3 regions of the Streptomyces sp. NPDC091387 genome follow, and region 1 is predicted to be linked to each of the others. Evidence: riboswitches for the same ligand, from Rfam matches in the RefSeq annotation. Region 1 holds a riboswitch; each other region holds the start of a gene.
The links. Region 1 has a riboswitch for S-adenosylmethionine ahead of ACIQM0_RS14515 (putative leader peptide). Riboswitches for the same ligand answer to the same signal wherever they lie in the genome.
Positions count from the first base shown of each region.

Region 2: another riboswitch for S-adenosylmethionine. It lies ahead of ACIQM0_RS07380 (aminotransferase class V-fold PLP-dependent enzyme); the one in region 1 lies ahead of ACIQM0_RS14515 (putative leader peptide).
Region 3: another riboswitch for S-adenosylmethionine. It lies ahead of ACIQM0_RS31145 (hypothetical protein); the one in region 1 lies ahead of ACIQM0_RS14515 (putative leader peptide).

Region 1 is NZ_JBIVTZ010000006.1:147,367-153,962, reverse strand. It holds gene ACIQM0_RS14540 (putative leader peptide) at 76-192, opposite strand; gene ACIQM0_RS14535 (GNAT family N-acetyltransferase) at 309-1,079, opposite strand; gene ACIQM0_RS14530 (ABC transporter substrate-binding protein) at 1,198-2,241, opposite strand; gene ACIQM0_RS14525 (amino acid ABC transporter ATP-binding protein) at 2,338-3,195, opposite strand; gene ACIQM0_RS14520 (amino acid ABC transporter permease) at 3,192-4,196, opposite strand; SAM riboswitch class IV at 4,570-4,678, opposite strand; SAM riboswitch class IV at 4,798-4,943, shown strand; gene ACIQM0_RS14515 (putative leader peptide) at 4,921-5,046, shown strand; gene ACIQM0_RS14510 (glutathione S-transferase C-terminal domain-containing protein) at 5,337-6,020, shown strand; gene ACIQM0_RS14505 (ATP-binding cassette domain-containing protein) at 6,105-6,596, opposite strand, start outside.
Region 2 is NZ_JBIVTZ010000003.1:114,118-120,713, forward strand. It holds gene ACIQM0_RS07370 (ubiquinol-cytochrome c reductase cytochrome b subunit) at 1-938, shown strand, start outside; gene trpD (anthranilate phosphoribosyltransferase) at 1,065-2,129, shown strand; SAM riboswitch class IV at 2,213-2,330, shown strand; gene ACIQM0_RS07380 (aminotransferase class V-fold PLP-dependent enzyme) at 2,503-3,879, shown strand; gene ACIQM0_RS07385 (Lrp/AsnC family transcriptional regulator) at 3,942-4,223, opposite strand; gene ACIQM0_RS07390 (rhomboid family intramembrane serine protease) at 4,220-4,972, opposite strand; gene ACIQM0_RS07395 (hypothetical protein) at 5,134-5,376, shown strand; gene ACIQM0_RS07400 (NYN domain-containing protein) at 5,414-6,596, shown strand, end outside.
Region 3 is NZ_JBIVTZ010000017.1:155,844-162,439, forward strand. It holds gene ACIQM0_RS31140 (phosphocholine-specific phospholipase C) at 1-1,362, shown strand, start outside; SAM riboswitch class IV at 1,505-1,614, shown strand; gene ACIQM0_RS31145 (hypothetical protein) at 1,664-2,056, shown strand; gene ACIQM0_RS31150 (cytochrome P450) at 2,278-3,573, shown strand; gene ACIQM0_RS31155 (cytochrome P450) at 3,570-4,826, shown strand; gene ACIQM0_RS31160 (LLM class flavin-dependent oxidoreductase) at 4,894-5,304, shown strand; gene ACIQM0_RS31165 (LacI family DNA-binding transcriptional regulator) at 5,900-6,596, shown strand, end outside.

The DNA.
Region 1 (6,596 bases):
AGAGAGGTGCCTTCCTGATCGACCGTACGAAGAAGCCGGCCCCCGGACGCGGGGAGCGGCTGCGAGGGCAACAGGTCAGGAGCAACAGAGCGCGCCGGCGACGCGCAACAGATCGATGTGCTGCCGGGAGTACAGCCGCGGGCGGCTGGGCATGGCGGTGTTCGCGGCGCGGCGGCGGGTCACGGCAGGCATACGCACGTGCTCCACCTCCACCCATCCGGCGCGGCGGACCCCGGGGTCCGCGCCGCTCTCGCGCTCGCGGTGCCCTTCGGGGCGCCGCTCGGTCGTTCTCAGGCACAACCGCACGGCTACGCCGTTTCTTCCGGCTGCCCGGCTTCTTCTTCCTGCGGCGCTTCCGGCTGCCCGTCCGGTGTGCGCACGAGCAGGAACCGTGTGCGGCGGCGCAGGGTGAAGCCGATCGACTCGTAGAGCCGGATGGCGTGGGTGTTGCTCGCGGCCGCGTGGAGGAAGGGGGTGTCCCCGCGTTCCCTGATGCCCGCCGCGACCGCGCGGACCAGCCGGGTGGCCAGGCCGCGGCCGCGGTGGTCCGGGTGGGTGCAGACGGCGCTGATCTCCGTCCAGCCCGGCGGGCGCAGGCGTTCACCGGCCAGGGCGATCAGCCGTCCGCGGTCCCGGATGCCCAGGTAGCTGCCCAGTTCGATGGTGCGGGGCAGGAAGGGGCCCGGCTCTGTGAGGGCGACCAGGTCGAGGATCTCGGGTACGTCGGCGGGTCCGAGCCGTTCCGCCTCTGGGGCGGGTTCGGCGTACAGCGTGGTGGCGATGAGCTGAACGCCGTCGCCGCCGCGCTCGATCGTCCAGCCGTCGGGCACCTCCAGGGCTCCGGAGACCGGGGTGGCGGTGCCGGGTCCGACCAGTGCGGCCAGATCGGCCCAGGCCCGGGGGTCGGCGGGGTCGTCGAGGGCGCTGAACGGGGAGATGTCCGTGGGGTAGCGGGCGGCCCGGCCCACGCGCTCGGCGAGGCCGGCGTGGGGACCGCTCAGCGCGGCCCAGGCGGCGTTGTCCAGGATGTGCGGTTCCGTCGGGACCGGGGGCGGGGCGTGATGGACGGTGGTCGACATGGCGGTGCGGAGTCTCCGTATCCGGAAGGCGGCCGGGCCGGCGCCGGCTCATGGCAGCGCGGGCCGGCGGCAGATGCGCGGGCGTGGACGTGAATGCGGATCTGAACGCGGACGCGGGTCAGGAGTTGTCGAGCGGCAGTCCGGGCGGGTCGACCAGGGAGGTGGGGACGGCCTCGTCGGAGAGGTTCCAGGCGGCGAGCCACTTGGCGTACTGGCCGTTCTTGATCAGGTGGTTGATCGCGGCGGCGATGGGCTTCGCCAGTCCGCTGCCCTTCTTCGACGTGGCGGCGATGAGCCCCTGGAGCGTCGCGCCGGCGCCGGAGAACTGGCCCGCGCTACGCGTCGGCGTGGGGGTCTTCGCGGTCTGGGTGATGTGGTAGGCGATGCCGGGATTAGGGCCGAAGGAGGAGTCGATCTTCCCGCTGGACAGCGCCAGGGCCGTGGCGTTGCCGTCCTGGTAGTACTTGACGGTGAGCTTCTTGCCCTCCTTCGCCAGCTTCGCCTTCCACTCCAGCAGGATCCGCTCCTGGTTGGTGCCGGCGCTGACGGAGACGGTCTTGCCCGCCAGGTTGCGGTAGTCGCCGTCGAAGTTCCAGGTGCTCTTCTTCAGCGCCTCGAAGGCGAGGTTGTCCGCCCGGTAGGAGGCGAACTCGTACTTCTTCTTGCGCTCCTCGGTGTCGGTGACATTCGACAGCGCCACGTCGAACTTGCCGCTGTCGATGCCGACGAACATGTTCTCCCAGGTCGAGTTCTTCATCTCCGGCCTGAGCCCGAGGACCGCGGCGATCAGCCGGCCGAGGTCGGGTTCGGCGCCGGTGAAGGTCTTCTGGTCCTCGCCCACGTATACCAGCGGAGGGTACCCGGCAGGCAGCGCGCCCAAGCCGATCACCAACGTGCCCTTCTCGGCCACCGACTTGGGGAGCCCTGCGCTGATCGACGTCACCTCGGACACCTTGAGCTCGGTCTGCTTGGCGGCGCCGTTGGAGAGTGCGCCGATGGTGACCGATCCGGCCGGCGCGCTGTCGGTCCTGGTCGCGGCGTCACCCGCACCGCCGCACGCGGCGAGCCCGGCGGCGAGAGAGGCGACGGCCGCGGCGGCGGTGACGCCGCGGAGGAATCTGCTGCGGCGACTGGGGGAGGGCGTGAGGGCGAGGGTGCGCATGATGGCTGTCCTTGTCGGGTGCGGTGAGGGCGTACGGGTGAGGTCGCGCCGTGAAGTGGGTACGGGATCAGGGGTGTTGGGTTGGAGGTTTCGGGATCAGAGCACTTTGCTCAGGAAGTCCCTGGTCCGCTCGTGCTGCGGGTGGTCCAGCACCTGCTCGGGCGGGCCCTGTTCGACGATTCGGCCTTCGTCCATGAAGACGACCCGGTCGGCGACCTCACGGGCGAACCCGATCTCGTGCGTGACGACCAGGAGGGTGGTTCCGCTGCCGGCCAGGTCCTTGATCACGGCCAGCACCTCGCCGACCAGCTCGGGGTCGAGCGCGGAGGTCGGCTCGTCGAAGAGGATGACGCCGGGCCGCAGGGCGAGGGCGCGGGCGATGGCCACGCGCTGCTGCTGCCCGCCGGACAACTGCCGCGGGTAGGCGGCGGTCCGGTCCGCGAGCCCCACGCGGGCGAGGAGGCCGCGGGCCAGTTCCCTCGCCTGGGGCCTGGTCAGCTTTCCGGTCGCCACCGGAGCCGCGGCCACGTTGTCCAGCACGGTCAGGTGCGGGAAGAGATTGAAGTTCTGGAAGACGAAGCCGATCCGGCTGCGCTGCGCCAGGATGGCCCGCTCGCTCAGCTCCTTGAGGCGACCGCGGTGCCTGCGTACGCCGATCAGCTCGCCGTTGAGGCTGACATGGCCGATCTCGGGCTTCTCCAGGTGGTTGATCACCCGTAGGAGCGTGGACTTGCCGGAGCCGGACGGCCCGAGGACGACCGTGACCTCGCCGGGCCTTACGGTCAACGCCACGCCTTCCAGAACGCGTTGGGATCCGTACCACTTGTGCACATCGTGCACCTCGACCGCGGCGGGGCGTACCGCGAGCACTCGGCCGGTCTCCTGCGCCCCAGCCGTACCGGCCGCCTCCGCCTTCTCGGCCGTCCCGGTCTTCTCGGTCGTCTCGGCGCTCATATCGCCGTCTCCTTCCGGACCCGGGCCCGCAGATCGCCGAGGCCGGTCCGCAGCTTCTGCAACGGGGTCAGCGGCAGGGTGCGCAGCGCGCCCCGCGAGTAGTGCCGCTCGACGTAGAACTGGATGACGGACACGACGCTGGTGAGAATCAGGTACCAGACGGTGGCCACCAGCAGCAGCGGCACGATGTCGCCGGGGTAGCTGCTGCCCATGCTCTGCACGGAGCCGAACAGGTCGAGCAGAGAGACGTAGAAGACCAGCGAGGTGCCCTTGATCAGGCCGATCAGCTGGTTGACGTAGTTCGGGGTGATGGAGCGCAGGGCCTGCGGAAACACGATCTTCGCGAACTGGTAGCGCCTCGGGAGGCCGAGGGCCGAGGCCGCCTCGTGCTGGCCCTGGTCGACGGAGAGGATGCCGCCGCGGACCACTTCGGAGGCGTACGCCGCCTCGTTGAGGCTCAGGCCGATGACGGCGACGGCCATGTCGGTGGCGAGGCGGGACTCGTCGAACGTGAAGAACGCCGGGCCGAACGGCACTCCGATGCTCAGCGTCCGGTAGAGCGCGCTGAAGTTGTAGAGGAACAGCAGGACCACGATCAGCGGCACCGATCGGAAGAGCCAGGTGTAGCCCCAGCTGACCCCACGCAGCACCGGGCTCGGGGAGAGCCTGGCCAGTGCCAGCAGTACGCCGCCGAGCAGTCCCAAAGCGGCGCTGTACACGGTGACTTCGAGGGTGATGAGCAGGCCGTCGAGGATCGTGGGCCGCAGGAACCAGTACGAGAACCGGTCCCACTGGTAGAAGGGATTGGTCACCAGGCCGTGGACGATCTGGGCGACCAGCACGAGCACGACGGCTGTGATGATCCAGCGGCCGGGGCGCAGCAGGGGAAGGACCCGCTGCGCCGCCAGGGGCTTCGGCGCGGCGGGCGGGTGGAGGCGGGGGGCCGCCTCGGCGGGCGGCGCTGATCCGGAGGACACAGCGATGCCAGGGGATTCACTCACGGAGGGCTCCAGCGGATTCGGACAGTCCGGACCGCGGACGGCGGCGACGCCGCACCGATCGGGGACGAATCGGCGGGACGCGGCACACGGCACGGGACGGGGGCCGGGCAGGGAGAGGGCGCACCGCGACAGCGGTGGACGTCAAGAACGCGGAGAGCAGAGGCCCGGAAGGCAGAGGCCGGGAAGGGCTGGGCCGGGAATGCCGTCAGGCTTGACAGAGCACGCGTGAAACGGCGCTACACAGTGCGCTGTTGACGCGCTGCAGGTCGACGGAGCGGTCCGCGCAGAGCAGCAGGGCGCGGCCGCGGGACCGCCAGGCAGCCATCCCCTCAGCTGCGTGCATCGCTCTCACCGTCACCATTCCGCCCCGTGGGGCCTACACTCCCGCCGAACGTCATCCGGTCCGGACCGAACCTGGGCACCCCACCGCGTACGAGGGTTGCCGGCCGGCGCACCAGGGATTTCCGCTGACGCTCATGACCGTTCTGCGCCGCAAGTTAGGCACGGCCGGAAACGAATGTCAACGCCGGTGACCACCAGGCGAGACGGCCCGTGCGGCCTTCTTGACTGCGTCACGTGACGCACCGAAACTGACATGGACGGTCACGATTGTCAGCGCCTCCTGTGCGGGATTCTCCTGCTCAGGCGGTTATCGGCCCCGGCCCGCTGGCAGGCAACCCTTCCACCGCGACGGGGTGCCCCGGGTGACGACCGGGTCCCGCCGGTGCGGCGGGGCAAGCGTGGTCTCGCGTCTCGCGAGCCCCGAAGTCGGGACCGGTGGGAATTGTCCAGGAACGGCTTGACGAGGCGCCTGCACATCGATCTGCTGCGTGTCTCCAGCGCTTACTAGCCCGGACAGATCCGGACGCGTACCGGACCGCTCGGTCCGTCCGGACCGGTACGAGAGCGCAGCCATTCCACATCCGGCCGCTGGTGCCCACAAGGCGGCGGTGGCTTCCTCGTTCCCGCAGGGATTCCCACCGGGATTCCCATAGGAGAGTCATGCCCGAGACAGTTTCGCGCAGTTCCAGTTCACGCGGTCCCGGTTCGCGCAGTTCCGGCACAGGCAACTCGATGGCATGCGGCCCGGTTTCCCCGGGTCCGAGTCCGTGCGCCACGCAGCCTCGTCCCGCGGCTGCCGTGCAGCCCTCCCGCATCCACAGCCGTATCGGTGTCGGTCTGGCCGGCGGCTTCTACCCGGCGCCGCACCGCTACGAGCTCTTCCTGTCGGCGAGTTGTCCGCGCTCGCTCCGCATCTCGATCACTCTCGGCCTGCTCGGCCTCAAGGACTCGGTCGCCACCACGATCCTGGGACACCCCACCGAGACACCCGGCGCGTTCGCCTCGCTGCGCAGCGCGTACGAGGCGACGATGCACCACTACGACGGACCGCTGACGGCGCCCGCGCTGTGCGACCGGTGGAGCGGACGGATCGTCAGCAACCACACCCCCGACATCCTGCGCGACCTCGCGGGCCTGCTGTCCGGCCATGACGAGGCCTGCCCCTCCGCTCTGCGCCCGCCGGGACTCATCGCGGACATCGACGCCCTCCGTGACCTGCTGGACTGCGACGTCACCCCGGACGCCGGGCCCGCGGAGCGATCGGCGACGCTGGACCTGCTGGATCACCGCCTCGACCTGCGGCCCTACGTACTGGGCGGGGAACTGACGGCGGCGGATGTGGACCTGTGGGTCGCGCTCGTCCGTCTCGGCCCGGCCGCACTCGGCGACCGTCCTCGGCTCCGGGAGTACGTGGGCCGCCTGCGCGACCACCCCGCCTTCCCCGACGCGCAGGAGCGGGACGACGGCCTCCGGCCCGCGTAGTTGGGCGCACCGGAGCCGGTGAAGGCCCCGGTGCACCTCTCGTTCAACGCGACATTCAGGTCAACCTCTTGTCCAACGGCTCCCTCAGGCGCCGACGTAGGCCGCGAGGTGCCGGCCGGTGAGGGTGGAGCGGTCGGCGACGAGGTCGGCGGGGGTGCCCTCGAAGACGAGCCTGCCGCCGTCGTGGCCGGCGCCGGGGCCGAGGTCGACGATCCAGTCGGCGTGCGCCATGACCGCCTGGTGGTGCTCGATCACGATGACCGACTTGCCGGAGTCCACGAGCCCGTCGAGCAGGCCGAGCAGTTGCTCGACGTCGGCGAGGTGGAGGCCGGTGGTCGGTTCGTCGAGGACGAGGATGCCGCCCTTCTCGCCCATGTGCGTGGCCAGCTTGAGCCGTTGCCGCTCACCGCCGGACAGCGTGGTGAGCGGCTGGCCGAGGCTGAGGTAGCCGAGCCCGACGTCGGCGAGCCTGCCCAGGACGCGGTGCGCGGCCGGTGTGCGCGCCTCGCCGTCGCCGAAGAACTCCTCGGCCTCGGTCACCGACATGGCGAGCACCTCGCTGATGTCGCGGCCGCC
Region 2 (6,596 bases), on a different contig from region 1:
ACCTCATCCTGGTCTTCTACCACAAGCACACGCAGTTCGCGGGTCCCGGCCGGACCAACAAGAACGTGGTCGGCATGCCGCTGCTGCCGGTGTACATGGCGAAGGCCGGAGGGTTCTTCTTCCTGGTCTTCGGCGTCATCGCCGCCATCTCGGGCATCGCCTCGATCAACCCGATCTGGGCCATCGGGCCCTACCGCCCGGACCAGGTGTCCACCGGCGCGCAGCCCGACTGGTACATGGGGTTCTCCGAGGGCCTGATCCGTGTGATGCCAGGCTGGGAGATCAACCTCTGGGGCCACACGCTGGTCCTGGGTGTGCTCGTGCCGCTCATGGTCTTCCCGCTCGTGCTGGTCGCGATCGCCGTGTACCCGTTCGTCGAGTCCTGGGTCACCGGGGACAAGCGCGAGCACCACATCCTGGACCGCCCGCGCAACGCGCCGACGCGCACCGCCTTCGGCGTCGCGTGGATCACGTGGTACTTCGTACTGCTGGTCGGTGGTGGCAACGACCTCTGGGCCACGCACTTCCATCTGTCGATCAACTCGATCACCTGGTTCGTGCGGATCGCCTTCTTCGTCGCTCCCGTCCTCGCGTTCATCGCCACCAAGCGGATCTGCCTCGGCCTTCAGCGCCGGGACAAGGAGAAGGTGCTGCACGGGCGCGAGTCCGGGCTCATCAAGCGCCTGCCGCACGGTGAGTTCGTCGAGGTCCACGAGCCGCTGTCGCAGGGTCAGCTGCACACCCTCACCGCGCACGAGCAGTACGCGCCGGTCGAAATCGGCCCGCTGGTCGACGAGAACGGCGTCAAGCGCAAGGTGTCGCCGGTGGAGAAGCTGCGGGCCAAGCTCAGCAAGGGCTACTACGGCGAGAACAACCAGATCGTCAAGCCTTCCGCCGAGGAGTACAAGGAGATCACCGACGGCCACGGCCACCACTGATCACCTGAACTGATCGCCACAGCAGGAGCCCCGCCCATCCATACGATGGACGGGGCTCTTCGCTGTCCCCGGCGCTCGATAGGGTGGTCACATCCCCTTATCGGCTGTGGACCCCAGGAGCGGACCATGAACGTTGTGACCCCGGTCGGCGGCGACAGCGTGGCGGCTCGTTCCTGGCCCGGCGTGCTGACCCCGCTGCTGCGCGGCGAGGACCTGAGCGCCGACGACACCGCGTGGGCGATGGACCGCATCATGAGCGGTGAGGCGACCGACGTGCAGATCGCCGGCTTCGCGGTCGCCCTGCGCGCCAAGGGCGAGACCGTCACGGAGGTCACCGGTCTGGTCCGTGCGATGTACGAGCACGCCACCACCATCCACGTACCCGGCCGTACGGTCGACATCGTCGGCACCGGCGGCGACATGGCCAAGACGGTCAACATCTCCACCATGTCCGCGATCGTGGTGGCGGGGGCCGGGGCCAAGGTCGTCAAGCACGGCAACCGCGCCTCCTCCTCCGCGAGCGGCTCCTCCGACGTCCTGGGCAAGCTCGGCGTCAACCTGGACCTGCCGCCGCAGCGCGTGGTCGAGGTGGCCGAGGAAGCGGGCATCACCTTCTGTTTCGCGGTGAAGTTCCACCCCGCCCTGCGGTACGCGGCGAAGGCGCGGTCGGAGCTCGGTGCCCCGACCACCTTCAACATCCTCGGCCCGCTCACCAATCCGGCCCAGGTCCGTTCCCAGGCCATCGGCGTCGCCGACCTGCGGATGGCGCCCATCGTCGCGGGCGTGCTCGCGGAACGCGGCAACTCCGCGCTGGTCTTCCGCGGCGACGACGGCCTGGACGAGCTGACCACCACCGCGACCTCCCGGGTCTGGGTGGCCCGGGACGGCGTCGTGCGCGAGCAGGCCTTCGACCCGCGCGACGTCGGCCTGGAACTGGTGCCGGTGGAAGCGCTGCGCGGCGCCGACGCCTCGTACAACGCCGATGTGGCCCGCCGCCTGCTGGCCGGCGAGAGGGGCCCGGTACGGGACGCCGTCCTGCTCAACTCGGCGGCGGCCCTGGTCGCGCTGGACCAGGGGGAGGGCACGCTCACCGAGCAGCTCGCCGCCGGTATCGCGAAGGCAGCCGAGTCCATCGACTCCGGGTCCGCCGGCCGGGTGCTGGAGAGATGGGTCAGGGCGAGCAACGCCTGACCGTACGGAACGCGAGGCGGGGCGCAGTCCAGATCATGGACTGCGCCTTGCGCGTTCCGGTACGTATGGCAAGATGCTGGGCAGGTCATGAGTGACAGCGACTACGGCCCCGGCCCGCTGTCCGGCAACCCTCCGTCCGTGGCGGGGTGCCCCGGGTGAAGACCAGGCCGTAGGCAGCGAGGTCTGCGGCAAGCGCGGACCCCTCGACGTCCTAGACGTCCACCCGTGGGGTCCTGGTCCTCAGGGAGCCTCTGTGAGCAAGCGAATGCGATAGGGCTTTTCGGCCCTCCTCCGCACACCCTCTTTTCTTCCCTCCGTGCTGCCGCGTACCCGCAGGCACGCGGAATTCGCCTGCCTGTTACGGGAGTCCGCCATGTCTGTCTTCACCGCTGCCGCCGACCAGTCCATTTGTGCCCCTCTGCCGGTTCTGGGCAAGGATGTGAGGGTTCCGCTGGTGACCGGCGGTGAGGTCACCTACGCCGCGCTCGACTACGCCGCCAGCGCCCCGGCCCTGCAGCGGGTGTGGGACGACGTCGCCGCGTACGCGCCGTACTACGGCAGCGTCCACCGCGGCGCCGGCTACCTCTCGCAGCTCTCCACGGACCTCTTCGAGTCCAGCCGCGTCACCGTCGCGGAGTTCCTCGGCTGCCGCGCCGACGACCAGGTGATCTTCACCCGGTCGACCACTGACTCGCTCAACCTGCTGGCCGCCGCGGTCCCCGCCGACTGCCAGGTCTTCGTCTTCGAGACCGAGCACCACGCGTCCCTGCTGCCCTGGCGCGACGCCCGGGTGACCTACCTGAACGCCCCGCGCACCCCCGCCCAGGCCGTCGCCACGCTGGAGCGGGCCCTCGCCGACCGTGACCCCTACGGCCCCGCGCTGGTCTGCGTCACCGGCGCCTCCAACGTCACCGGTGAGCTGTGGCCGGTCAAGGAGCTCGCCGCCGCCGCGCACGCCCACGGCGCGCGGATCGTGCTGGACGCCGCGCAGCTGGCCCCGCACCACCCCGTCGACATCGCCGAGCTGGACGTGGACTGGGTCGCCTTCTCCGGACACAAGCTGTACGCGCCGTTCGGCTCCGGCGTCCTGGCCGGCCGCTCCGACTGGCTGCGCGACGCCGAGCCCTACCTGGCCGGCGGCGGCGCCTCCCGCAAGGTCGCCCGGCGCACCGACGGCGGGGTGGACGTCGAGTGGCACACCACCGCCGCACGCCACGAGGCCGGTTCCCCCAACGTTATCGGCGTCTACTCCATCGCCTCCGCCTGCAAGGCGCTCACCGAGGCCGGATTCGACGGCCTGGTCGCCCGGGAGCAGCAGCTCGTCACCATGGTCCGCGCCGGCCTCGCCGAGGTCCCCGAGGTCAAGGTGCTCTCGCTGTTCGGTGACGACGCCCCGCGGGTCGGCGTCATCTCCTTCGTGGTGGAGGGCTGGAACAGCTCGCACTTCGCCGCGGCGCTCTCCGCCGAGTACGGCATCGGGGTGCGCGACGGACTGTTCTGTGCCCACCCGCTGGTGCGCACCCTGCTCGGCAGCGACCCGCAGGACGTCGGTGAGTGCGGTGCGCCGGAGGCCGAGCCGGGCGAGAGGTCGCTCAACGCGATCCGGGTCAGCTTCGGTGCCGGTACGCCGGACGAGCACATCGAGCGCTTCGTGCGGGCGGTCAAGGAGCTGGTGAGCGAGGGCGCCCAGTGGAAGTACCGCACCGAGGACGGCCGTTGCGTCCCGGACCGGGGTACCGCCCAGGTCTGAGGGGCGTGAAACACGTTCGGCCGGGTACGGACAGCTGTCCGTACCCGGCCGAACGCATGTACCTATGCGTCCAGGCCGATGGCGAAGGCCGCCTCCAGGTCGTGCTGCGAGTACGTACGGAACGCCACGTGGGTGTCGGTCCCCTCGACGCCGGGGATCTTGCTGATCCGGCCGGGGATGACGTCGGCCAGATCGTCGTGCTTGGCCACCCGGACCATGGCGATCAGGTCGTACGTACCGGTGACCGAGAAGACCTCGCTGACGCTGTCCAGCGCCGCGACGGCCTCGGCGATCTCGGGGATCCGGTCCACGCTGGTTTTGATGAGCACGATCGCGGTGATCACGGCTGGCTTTCTCCCTCGGTGGCCGTGGCTGGAGATCTCACTCTAGGGCCTCGTGTCCTGGCCCCACGCCGATAGCGCCCCCAGGCGTAGAGGAAGCCGATGGCGAAGCCGACGACATGCGCGAGGTAGGCCACGCCGGGGCCGCTGCCCGCGCCCTCGGCGGCCAGCCACTGCAGTACGAACCAGAAGATCAGCACGATCCAGGCGGGGAAGCGCAGCGGCAGGAAGAGCAGGAACGGGAACACGCTGGTGACCCGGGCCCGGGGGAAGAGGTAGAGGAAGGCGCCCAGCACCGCCGAGATCGCCCCCGACGCGCCGACGAGCGTCTGGTCGGACGTGGCGTGCGCGGCCGCGTAGGCGAGCAGGGCGAGGTAGCCGCAGCCGAGGTAGAAGAACGCGAACTCGGTGTGGCCCATGCGCTCCTCGGCCATCGCTCCGAACACGTACAGGAACAGTATGTTGCCGAGCAGATGCAGCCAGCTGCCGTGTACGAAGAGCGCGGTCAGCGGGGTGAGCAGGGCGTGTGCGGAGCCGTCCCACAGTTCGCTCGGGATCACGCCCCAGCGCTCGAAGTACCCGGCCTGGGCGGACAGCAGGGCGTCCGCGCTGCCGTACACCGGGGTGAGTCCGGAGAGCGGGCTGATCGCGAAGACCGCGCAGCACAGGGCGATGAGGGCGTAGGTCACCGGCGGTCCGCCCGAGGTGGCCGCCCGCAGGAGTCTGCCGGCCGCAGCCCGCCGATCGATCATGAACAGAGCATGACTCAAGCGGAGGGAACCGGACAGAGCGCCTCGCCGTGCCGGTGGTATGCGGCGAGGCCGTAGGGTTACGGCAGGACATCCGCAGTTCGACGGCGCACCGCGAAGATCCTTATGTGGCAGCACGAGGCCCGACGAAAGAGGACGCAACGATGACGACGGTTCCCCAGCCGACCGAGGCGACCCGCTGGCGCTGCACGCTCTGCGGAAACCTCACGCGATTCGACGTGACGCGCTCCTCCAAGGTCGTCGAATACGTCCATCTCGACCTGGCCGGGGAATCGAGCGTCGAAGAACGCGAGGTGGTCAGTGAGACCATCGAGTCGGTGCGCTGTCGTTGGTGCAACGCGGTGGATCAGATCGAGCTGGTGGACAGGCCGGGTGCCGACTCCTGACGGGGCCGTGCGGACATAGAGTTTGAGGTGACGGATGGTGGAGCAGCCCGCTGGCGGCGCCGCGTCGGCCGATGCGGCCGACGATGCCGTGGAGGTGCTCGACCGTCCGCTGCCCGAAGGCGTGCGGCGTCGGGTCGTCGCGCTGGTCTCGGACGCGTTCGGCGGCCTCACGGTCACCGAACTCCCGGCTCAGCTCAGACAGTACGCCCGTTTCACGCCGACCCGGCGTGCGAAGTTCGCCGGGAACGCGATGGCGGCCGCCCTGGAGGGCGACGCGTCGTTCCGCCGGCGCATCGGTGAACGGCTGAGGGAGACCCAGCCGGAGCTGAGTGCCGCCCTGGAGGCGGGCTCGCCGCCCGCCGCCGCCGACCCCGTCGATGTGGCCGCCGCGGCCTATGTGCTGCGTCCGGCCGGCTGGGTGAAGCTTGTGGCCGCCGCCGGTGAGGAGGCCGAGCGGGCCGGCGCCGAGCGGGCGGACGAGGAAACCCGGCGCGAACTGGAACGGCTGCGCGAGGAGCTCGTCCAGGCCCGCGCCCAGACGAGGAGCGAGACCGAACGGCTCCGCGCCGACCTCGACGCGGCCCGCAAGGAGGCCGAGTCGCTCCAGCGCAAACTGCGCAGCGCGGCCAGCGAGGTGAAGCGCGGCGAGGCAGCGCTGCGCCGGGGCAGGGCCGAGAGCGACGCCGTACGGGCCGAGGCGGCCGTCCAGGTGTCCGCGGCGGAGAGCGAGACCCGGAGGCTGCGGGCGCGGCTCAGCGAGGCGGAGGCGTCCGTCGAGGCGGGGCGCAGGGCCGCGCGTGAGGGGCGCTCGGTCGAGGACATGCGGCTGCGGCTGCTGCTCGACACGGTGCTCGAAGCGGCGGGCGGACTGCGGCGCGAACTGGCGCTGCCGCCCTCCTCGATGCGTCCCGCGGACACCGTCGACGCCGTCGAGCCGGGCCGGATGTCGCCCAAGGACGTTGCCGCCAGAGCCCTTTCCGACACCGATCCGGCGCTGCTGGACCAACTGCTCGCGCTGCCGCAGGCACATCTGATCGTGGACGGCTACAACGTCACCAAGACCGGCTATCCGCAGATGCCGCTGGAGAAGCAGCGACTGCGGCTGCTGGGCGGTCTGTCGGTGCTCGCCGCCCAGACGGGCGCCGAGATGACCTGCGTCTTCGACGGGGCCGAGCTGGCCGCTCCGGTGCTGCTGGCGCCGCCTCGTGGGGTGCGGGTGC
Region 3 (6,596 bases), on a different contig from region 1:
GGGTGGATCGACGACGCCTACCGGGGGACCTACGGCGACAACTCGCTGCTCTACTTCAACAGTTATCGCAACGCCAAGCCCGGCGATCCCCTCTTCGACAAGGCGCGCACCGGTACCGACGTCAAGAACGGTGACGGGCTCCTCGACGACCTCAAGGCCGACGTCCGGGCCGGGACGCTTCCCCAGGTCTCGTGGGTCGTCTCGCCCGAGGCCTACAGCGAGCACCCTAACTGGCCTGCCAATTACGGCGCCTGGTACATCTCGCAGGTGCTGGACGCGCTGACCTCCGACCCCGAGGTGTGGGGCCGGACCGCGCTCTTCGTCACCTACGACGAGAACGACGGATTCTTCGACCACGTCGTGCCGCCGTTCGTCCCGTCCGGGGCCGCGCAGGGGCTCTCCACCGTGGACACCTCCGCCGACCACTTCCCCGGCGACCTCCGTTACGCGGCCGGGCCGTACGGCCTCGGCCAGCGCGTGCCCATGACGGTCGTGTCCCCGTGGAGCACCGGCGGGTTCTCGTGTTCGGAGGTCTTCGACCACACCTCCGTGATCCGGTTCATGGAGGAGCGCTTCGGCGTGCACGAGCCCAACATCTCGCCCTGGCGGCGCACCGTCTGCGGCGATCTGACCTCGGCCTTCGACTTCAGCCGTACCGACACCGCGCCCGTCTCGCTGCCCTCCACGGACGGATACGCGCCGCCGGACAACGGCCGGCACCCCGACTACGTACCGGTGCCGCCGGTCTCCGGCAGTGTGCCGAAGCAGGAGCCCGGCTCGCGGCCCACCCGGCCGCTGCGGTACGCGCCCCTCGTGGACGGGGCGGCCGACCCGGCCTCCGGTAAGTACCGGCTGACCTTCAGTGGCGGCGACGCGGCCGGGGCGCAGTTCCTGGTGACGTCGGCGAACCGCACCGACGGACCCTGGACCTACACCACAGAGGCGGGCAAGACGCTCGCCGACAGCTGGAACACGGCCTACTCGAAGGACGTGACCGACCTCACCGTGCACGGCCCGAACGGGTTCCTGCGCGCTTTCCGGGGGCCCGGAAAGGCGGCAGGGCCGGAGGTGACCGCACGTCATGACCCGTCGAGCGGAGGACTCGAACTGACTTTCACTCATGCTGGTACGAGGACAGTCCAGTTGACCGTGCGGAACGCGGACACCTATGGCGGCGGGGCGCAGACCTTCGCGGTGCGTGCGGGGGCGACCGTGAAGCACGCCGTTGACCTGCGAGGGAGCCGGCGCTGGTACGACATCACGGTGGTGTCGGACGCGGACGCCACGTTCCTGCGGCGGTTCGCCGGGCACGTCGAGACGGGCAAGGCAGGAACGAGCGACCCGGGCTTCGTCACCTGCTGACCGAGCCCGACGGAGTGGCAGGTGAGGGGCAAGGGGGCGCGGGTCGGGTTCGGCCCGCGCCTGCGCCTCCCCTGACCGTCCGTCGGCTGTGCGTGCGCCGTCCGTCGGGGTCTGTCCCACGGGTGCGTTAGGGTTTTCGTCGGGTCATGAGTTCCAGCGCGCAGCCCCGGCTGGCTGGACGGCACCCCGCTCCGCTGCGGGTGCTCCGGGTGACGACCTGCCCCGTGCGCGAGGTGCGGGGAACAGCGGACCGCGGTGCAGAGCGCTCGGGGTCCATCATCCCCGGAAGGCGGGACCCACCATGCTGCGTCATCTCACCGAGAACGGCTCCGTGCGGAGCGACGGCTGCGACCGGTACGCCGCAGGCCACCAGGTGCACTGGATCCATGCCAAGAAGTGCCGGCAGGAGCCCGGCCAGGCCGTCGAGATACTGCTGACCGCCGGTGACGTCCGGGACGACGGGTGGGTCGAGCTGCGTGCCGCGTTCGACTACGCGGGCGCCCTTCCAGCGGTCTGGACGCACTCTCCGGACGTGCTGCGGGAGACACTCGCCGGTCATCGCGGACGCGTGTACTGGCTGTCCCGGTGGCACGCGCTGAAGCTGGTGGACGGAGAAGACCCGGCCGCCGCGCTCGTCAACGTCGCCCTGGAGGGCGGCGATTTGTGCGATGCCCAGGGTTCCGGGCGGTCGTAGTCCGGGTCCGGCCGGGCGCGCTGGCCGCCCACCGGCTCCGGGTGGCCGGGGCGGTACCCGCAGATGTTGGTCAATTGTGCGCAGATGTCGGCCAGTTGCTTCGCTCTGACTGCACATTTGATCGCCGTTGACCGCTGTGGCATCACATAAAATCCTTATAGTGGGCGTGCGTTGATCGCACGATCGTGACGCGTGAAGCTTCCGCCACAGGAGTCAGGACGATGACGCGCCCATCCTCCGCACGGCCCGAGCCCGCCTCGCCCCCTCCGGAGTGCCCCGCACACACGAGGCCCGGGGCCGTGCCGCTCGGCGGCCCCTCGTTCCAGACCGAGCCACAGGCCGTCTACCGCGCCATGCGCCGTGATCACGGGCCGGTCGTCCCCGTGGAGCTGCCGGGCGGGTTCCCCGCCTGGCTGGTCATCGGATACCGCGAACTCCATCAAGTCACCAGCGACGGCGAGCTGTTCCCGCGCGATGTCGGTCTGTGGAACCAGTGGGAGCACATCCCCGAGGACTGGCCGCTGCTGCCCATGGTCGGGCGGCCGCTGCCGTCCATCTACTTCAGCGCGGGGGACGAGCACCGGCGCCACGCCCGGATGGTCGGACCCGCCCTCGAAGGGGCCGATCCGTTCGAGATCCGCAACCACTGCGAGGAGCTGGCCGACCGGCTGATCGACGCCGTGTGCAGCCGGGGTGCCGCCGACCTCGTCGCCGACTTCTGCGAGCCCTTACCCGTGCTCGTCCTCGCACGGCTGGTCGGGTTCCCCGATGACGAAGGCGCCCATATCGCGCAGGTGTTGAAGGACCTGGCCGACGGTGGTCCGGGCGCACAGGAGGCCCATCTGCGATTCGGGGAGCACATGCGGCGGCTGGTCGCCGCCAAGCGGGCCGAGCCCGGGGACGACGTGACCTCCCGGATGCTCGCCTTCCCCGAGGCGTTCACCGACGAGGAGTACATGCTCGACCTGATGGCCATCACGGCCGCCGGGCACCTCACCACCGCTGACTGGATCAGTAACTCCCTGCGGCTGATGCTCACCGAGGACGAGTTCGCCGAATCGATGGCGGGCGGGCGGCGCAGCGTGGCCGAGGCCATGAACGCGGTGCTCTGGGAGGACGCGCCGACGCAGATCCTCGCCGGACGCTGGGCCGCCCGGGACACCCAGCTCGGCGGGCAGCGGATCAGGGCGGGGGACATGCTGCTGCTCGGGCTCGGCGCCGCCAACACCGATCCGCTGATCAGGCAGAGCCTGTCCGGCAGCGCTGCCTCCGCCCAAGGGGGCAACGGCGCGCATCTCGCCTTCAGCCACGGCGAGTACCGGTGCCCCTTCTCCGCTCAGGAGATCGCCGAGACCATCGCGCGTACCGGCATCGAGGTGCTGCTCGACCGGCTGCCCGACCTCGAGCTGGGCGTCGCCGTCGCGGACCTCGTACGGCGGCCCTCCGCGTTTCTGCGCGGGACGACCTCGCTCCCCGTCCGGTTCACCCCCGTTCGTACGACAGGAGACCTCTCGTGACCTGCCCTCACGCCGCCGCGCACACAGCTGCCCCGGACCGCGGGACCGTTGTCATCGACCCCATGGTCCAGGACCTGGACGGTGAGACGGCGCGGCTGCGCGACGCCGGGCGGCTCGCCCGGATCGACCTGCTCGGCATACCCGCCTGGACCATCACCCGGTATGCCGACGCACGTGAACTCCTCGTCGACCCGCGGCTGGTGAAGGACATCGACGCCTGGGGGCTGTGGCAGAGCGGCGAGGTGACGCGTGAGTGGCCGCTCATCGGGATGATCGACGCCGGGCGGTCCATGTTCACCGTGGACGGCGCCGAGCACCGGCGGCTGCGGACCAAGACCTCCCAGGCGCTCACGCCCCGCCGGCTGGAGGCCATCAGGCCCGACATCGAGAAGTTCACCCAGGAGCTGTTGGACGCACTCGCCGACGGCGGCAGGGACGGGGCCGTCGTCGACCTCAAGTCGGTGTTCGCCCAGCCGCTGCCGATGCGGGTCGTCGGCATGCTGATGGGCGTGGACCCCGCCGAGAACGCCATGCTGACCAGGCAGTACAAGGCCTTCTTCTCGATGCTCACCCCGCAGGACGAACGGCTCGCCCTGCTGGCCGAGTTGGACGTCTTCTACTCAGGGCTCGTGCGGGAGAAGGCGGCACGCCCCACCGATGACCTGACCTCCGGGCTGATTCTCGCGGAGGAGGGCGGGGAGCCCCTCACAGAGGAAGAGGTGGTGGGCAACCTCAAGGCGATGGTCGCGGCCGGCCACGAGACCACCATCGGGCTCATCCTCAACGCCGTACGAGCCCTCCTGGCGCACCCGGAACAGTTGCGGATGGTCCTCGACGGGGAGGTCTCCTGGGAGACCGTGATCGAGGAGACGCTGCGGTGGGACACCCCGACCACCCATCTGCTGATGCGGTTCGCCACCGAGGACATCCAGGTGGGTGACGACGTCATCGCCAAGGGCGAGGGCGTGGTCATCTCCTACCGGGTGATCGGCCGGGACCTCGAGCAGCACGGCGCCGACGCGGACGCCTTCGACATCACCCGCCCCACCCCCATCCGGCACATGACCTTCGGCCACGGCCCGCACATCTGCCCCGGCGCCGCGCTATCCCGGGTCGAGGCGGGGATAGCCCTGCCGGCTCTCTTCGGGCGCTTCCCCCGGCTGCGGCTCGCGGTGCCGGACGCGGACATCCGCAAGCTTCCGGTGATGACGCAGAACGACATGGAGGCCTTCCCCGTACTGCTCGACGCCTGAGTCCGGGCAACGCCGCGGGGCGACATCCCCACCGGGGCCGGCCGGCGGCGCGCGTACTGTGGCCGTCATGAAAGTCCGCTTCGGAGCGGGACTCGGCGCCGGGTCGCCCCTGCCGGATTTCAGCCGGATCGTCGACCGTCTCGAACGTGACGGCTTGGATTCCCTCTGGCTGTCCGAGCACATCCGCTCGGACGCCGTCGACCCCCTCATCGTAATGGCCCACGCCCTGTCCCGGACCACCCGGCTCAAGGCCGGCACCTCGGTGACGGTGCTGCCGGGCCGTCACCCGGTGCTGATCGCCGCGCAGTTGGCCTCGCCGGCGGGCCTGGCGCCCCGGCGGGTGCTGCCGGTGTTCGGGCTGCAGCCCGCCCGGCCCGGCGAACGAGAGCTGTTCCCCGCGCCGGAGGGGCGGCGCGGGGCGCTGTTCGACGAGTCCCTGGACCGGTTCGAGACGGAACTGCTGCCCCGGCAGAACTGAGGCCCCTGGGCACCGGCGTCGCGGCGCCCGCAGGCGCGACGGCCCGCCTCAGCACCCTCCGGCCGCCTCGACGTGGCGGGGATCGGGCGGCCGGCGGCCGGTCTCTGCCCGGCGCGGCGTCTTCCTTCCCCTGTGCTTCCGGTACGTCCGCGGCCACTGCGCCACCGTCTCCGGCCTCCTGCTCCTCCCGCTGCCTACCGCCACCGCCGTCCTGCGCAGCGGGCACGCGAAGCCCGCGCTCCTGCTCGGCGCCGGACTGCTCACCCTCGGCACCGCCGCGACCCCCGCGGGCCTCCCGGACCGCTGACGCACCGGTCCCGCCGATGTCCAGGGCCGGCCGTCCGGCATATCGTGGCGGTAGCCGGACGACGGCCGTCATGGTCGGCAGCGGCGCGGAACAGGGCGTGAACCAGCGAGTCGAAGCGCTTCGACTGAACTATGGACACGTTGTGCGTGTGGGTCTAGGCTCGCACCATCTGTGTATGTCACAGCCAAATGATGGGAAGTCGAAGCGCTTCGCCACATCTGGCCGAGCCTGCCGGTGCAGGCCGGTATGCGTGCCGGTGTCCGACGTCGTTCTGTGATGGAGAGCTGAATGGTCACCCTTGCCGAGGTCGCACAGCACGCCGGAGTCTCCGCGAGCACGGTGAGCTACGTCCTCAGTGGGAAGCGGTCCATCTCGGTACCCACCCGGGAGCGGGTGGAACAGAGCATCAAGGAACTCGGATACCACCCCAACGCGGGTGCGCGGGCGCTCGCCAGCAGCCGGTCGAACATCATCGCGCTCATGGTGCCGCTGCGTACCGACATGTACGTTCCCGTGATGATGGAGATCGCCATCGCGGTCGCCACCACGGCCCGTACCCATGGGTACGACGTCCTCCTGCTGACGGGCGAGGAGGGTCCCGCCGCCGTACGCCGGATCGCCGGCAGCTCGCTCGCCGACGCGATGATCCTGATGGACGTCGAACTGCACGACGAACGGCTGCCGCTGCTGCGCGAGACCGACCGCGCTGCCGTGCTCATCGGACTGCCCGCCGACACCGACGGCCTCACCTGTGTGGACCTCGACTTCGAGGCGACCGGGGCACTCTGCGTGGAGCACCTCGCCGGCCTCGGGCACCGTGAGGTCGCGGTGATCGGCGAAGCGGCCGCGGTGTACGAGCGGCACACCGGGTTCGCCGAGCGGACCGTCGACGGAGTGCGGGCCAAGGCGCGGGAGACCGGGGTGCGGGTCCTGCACCGGCCCTGCGAGGGCGGCTATCCGGCGATGGCCCAGACCCTCTCGCGGA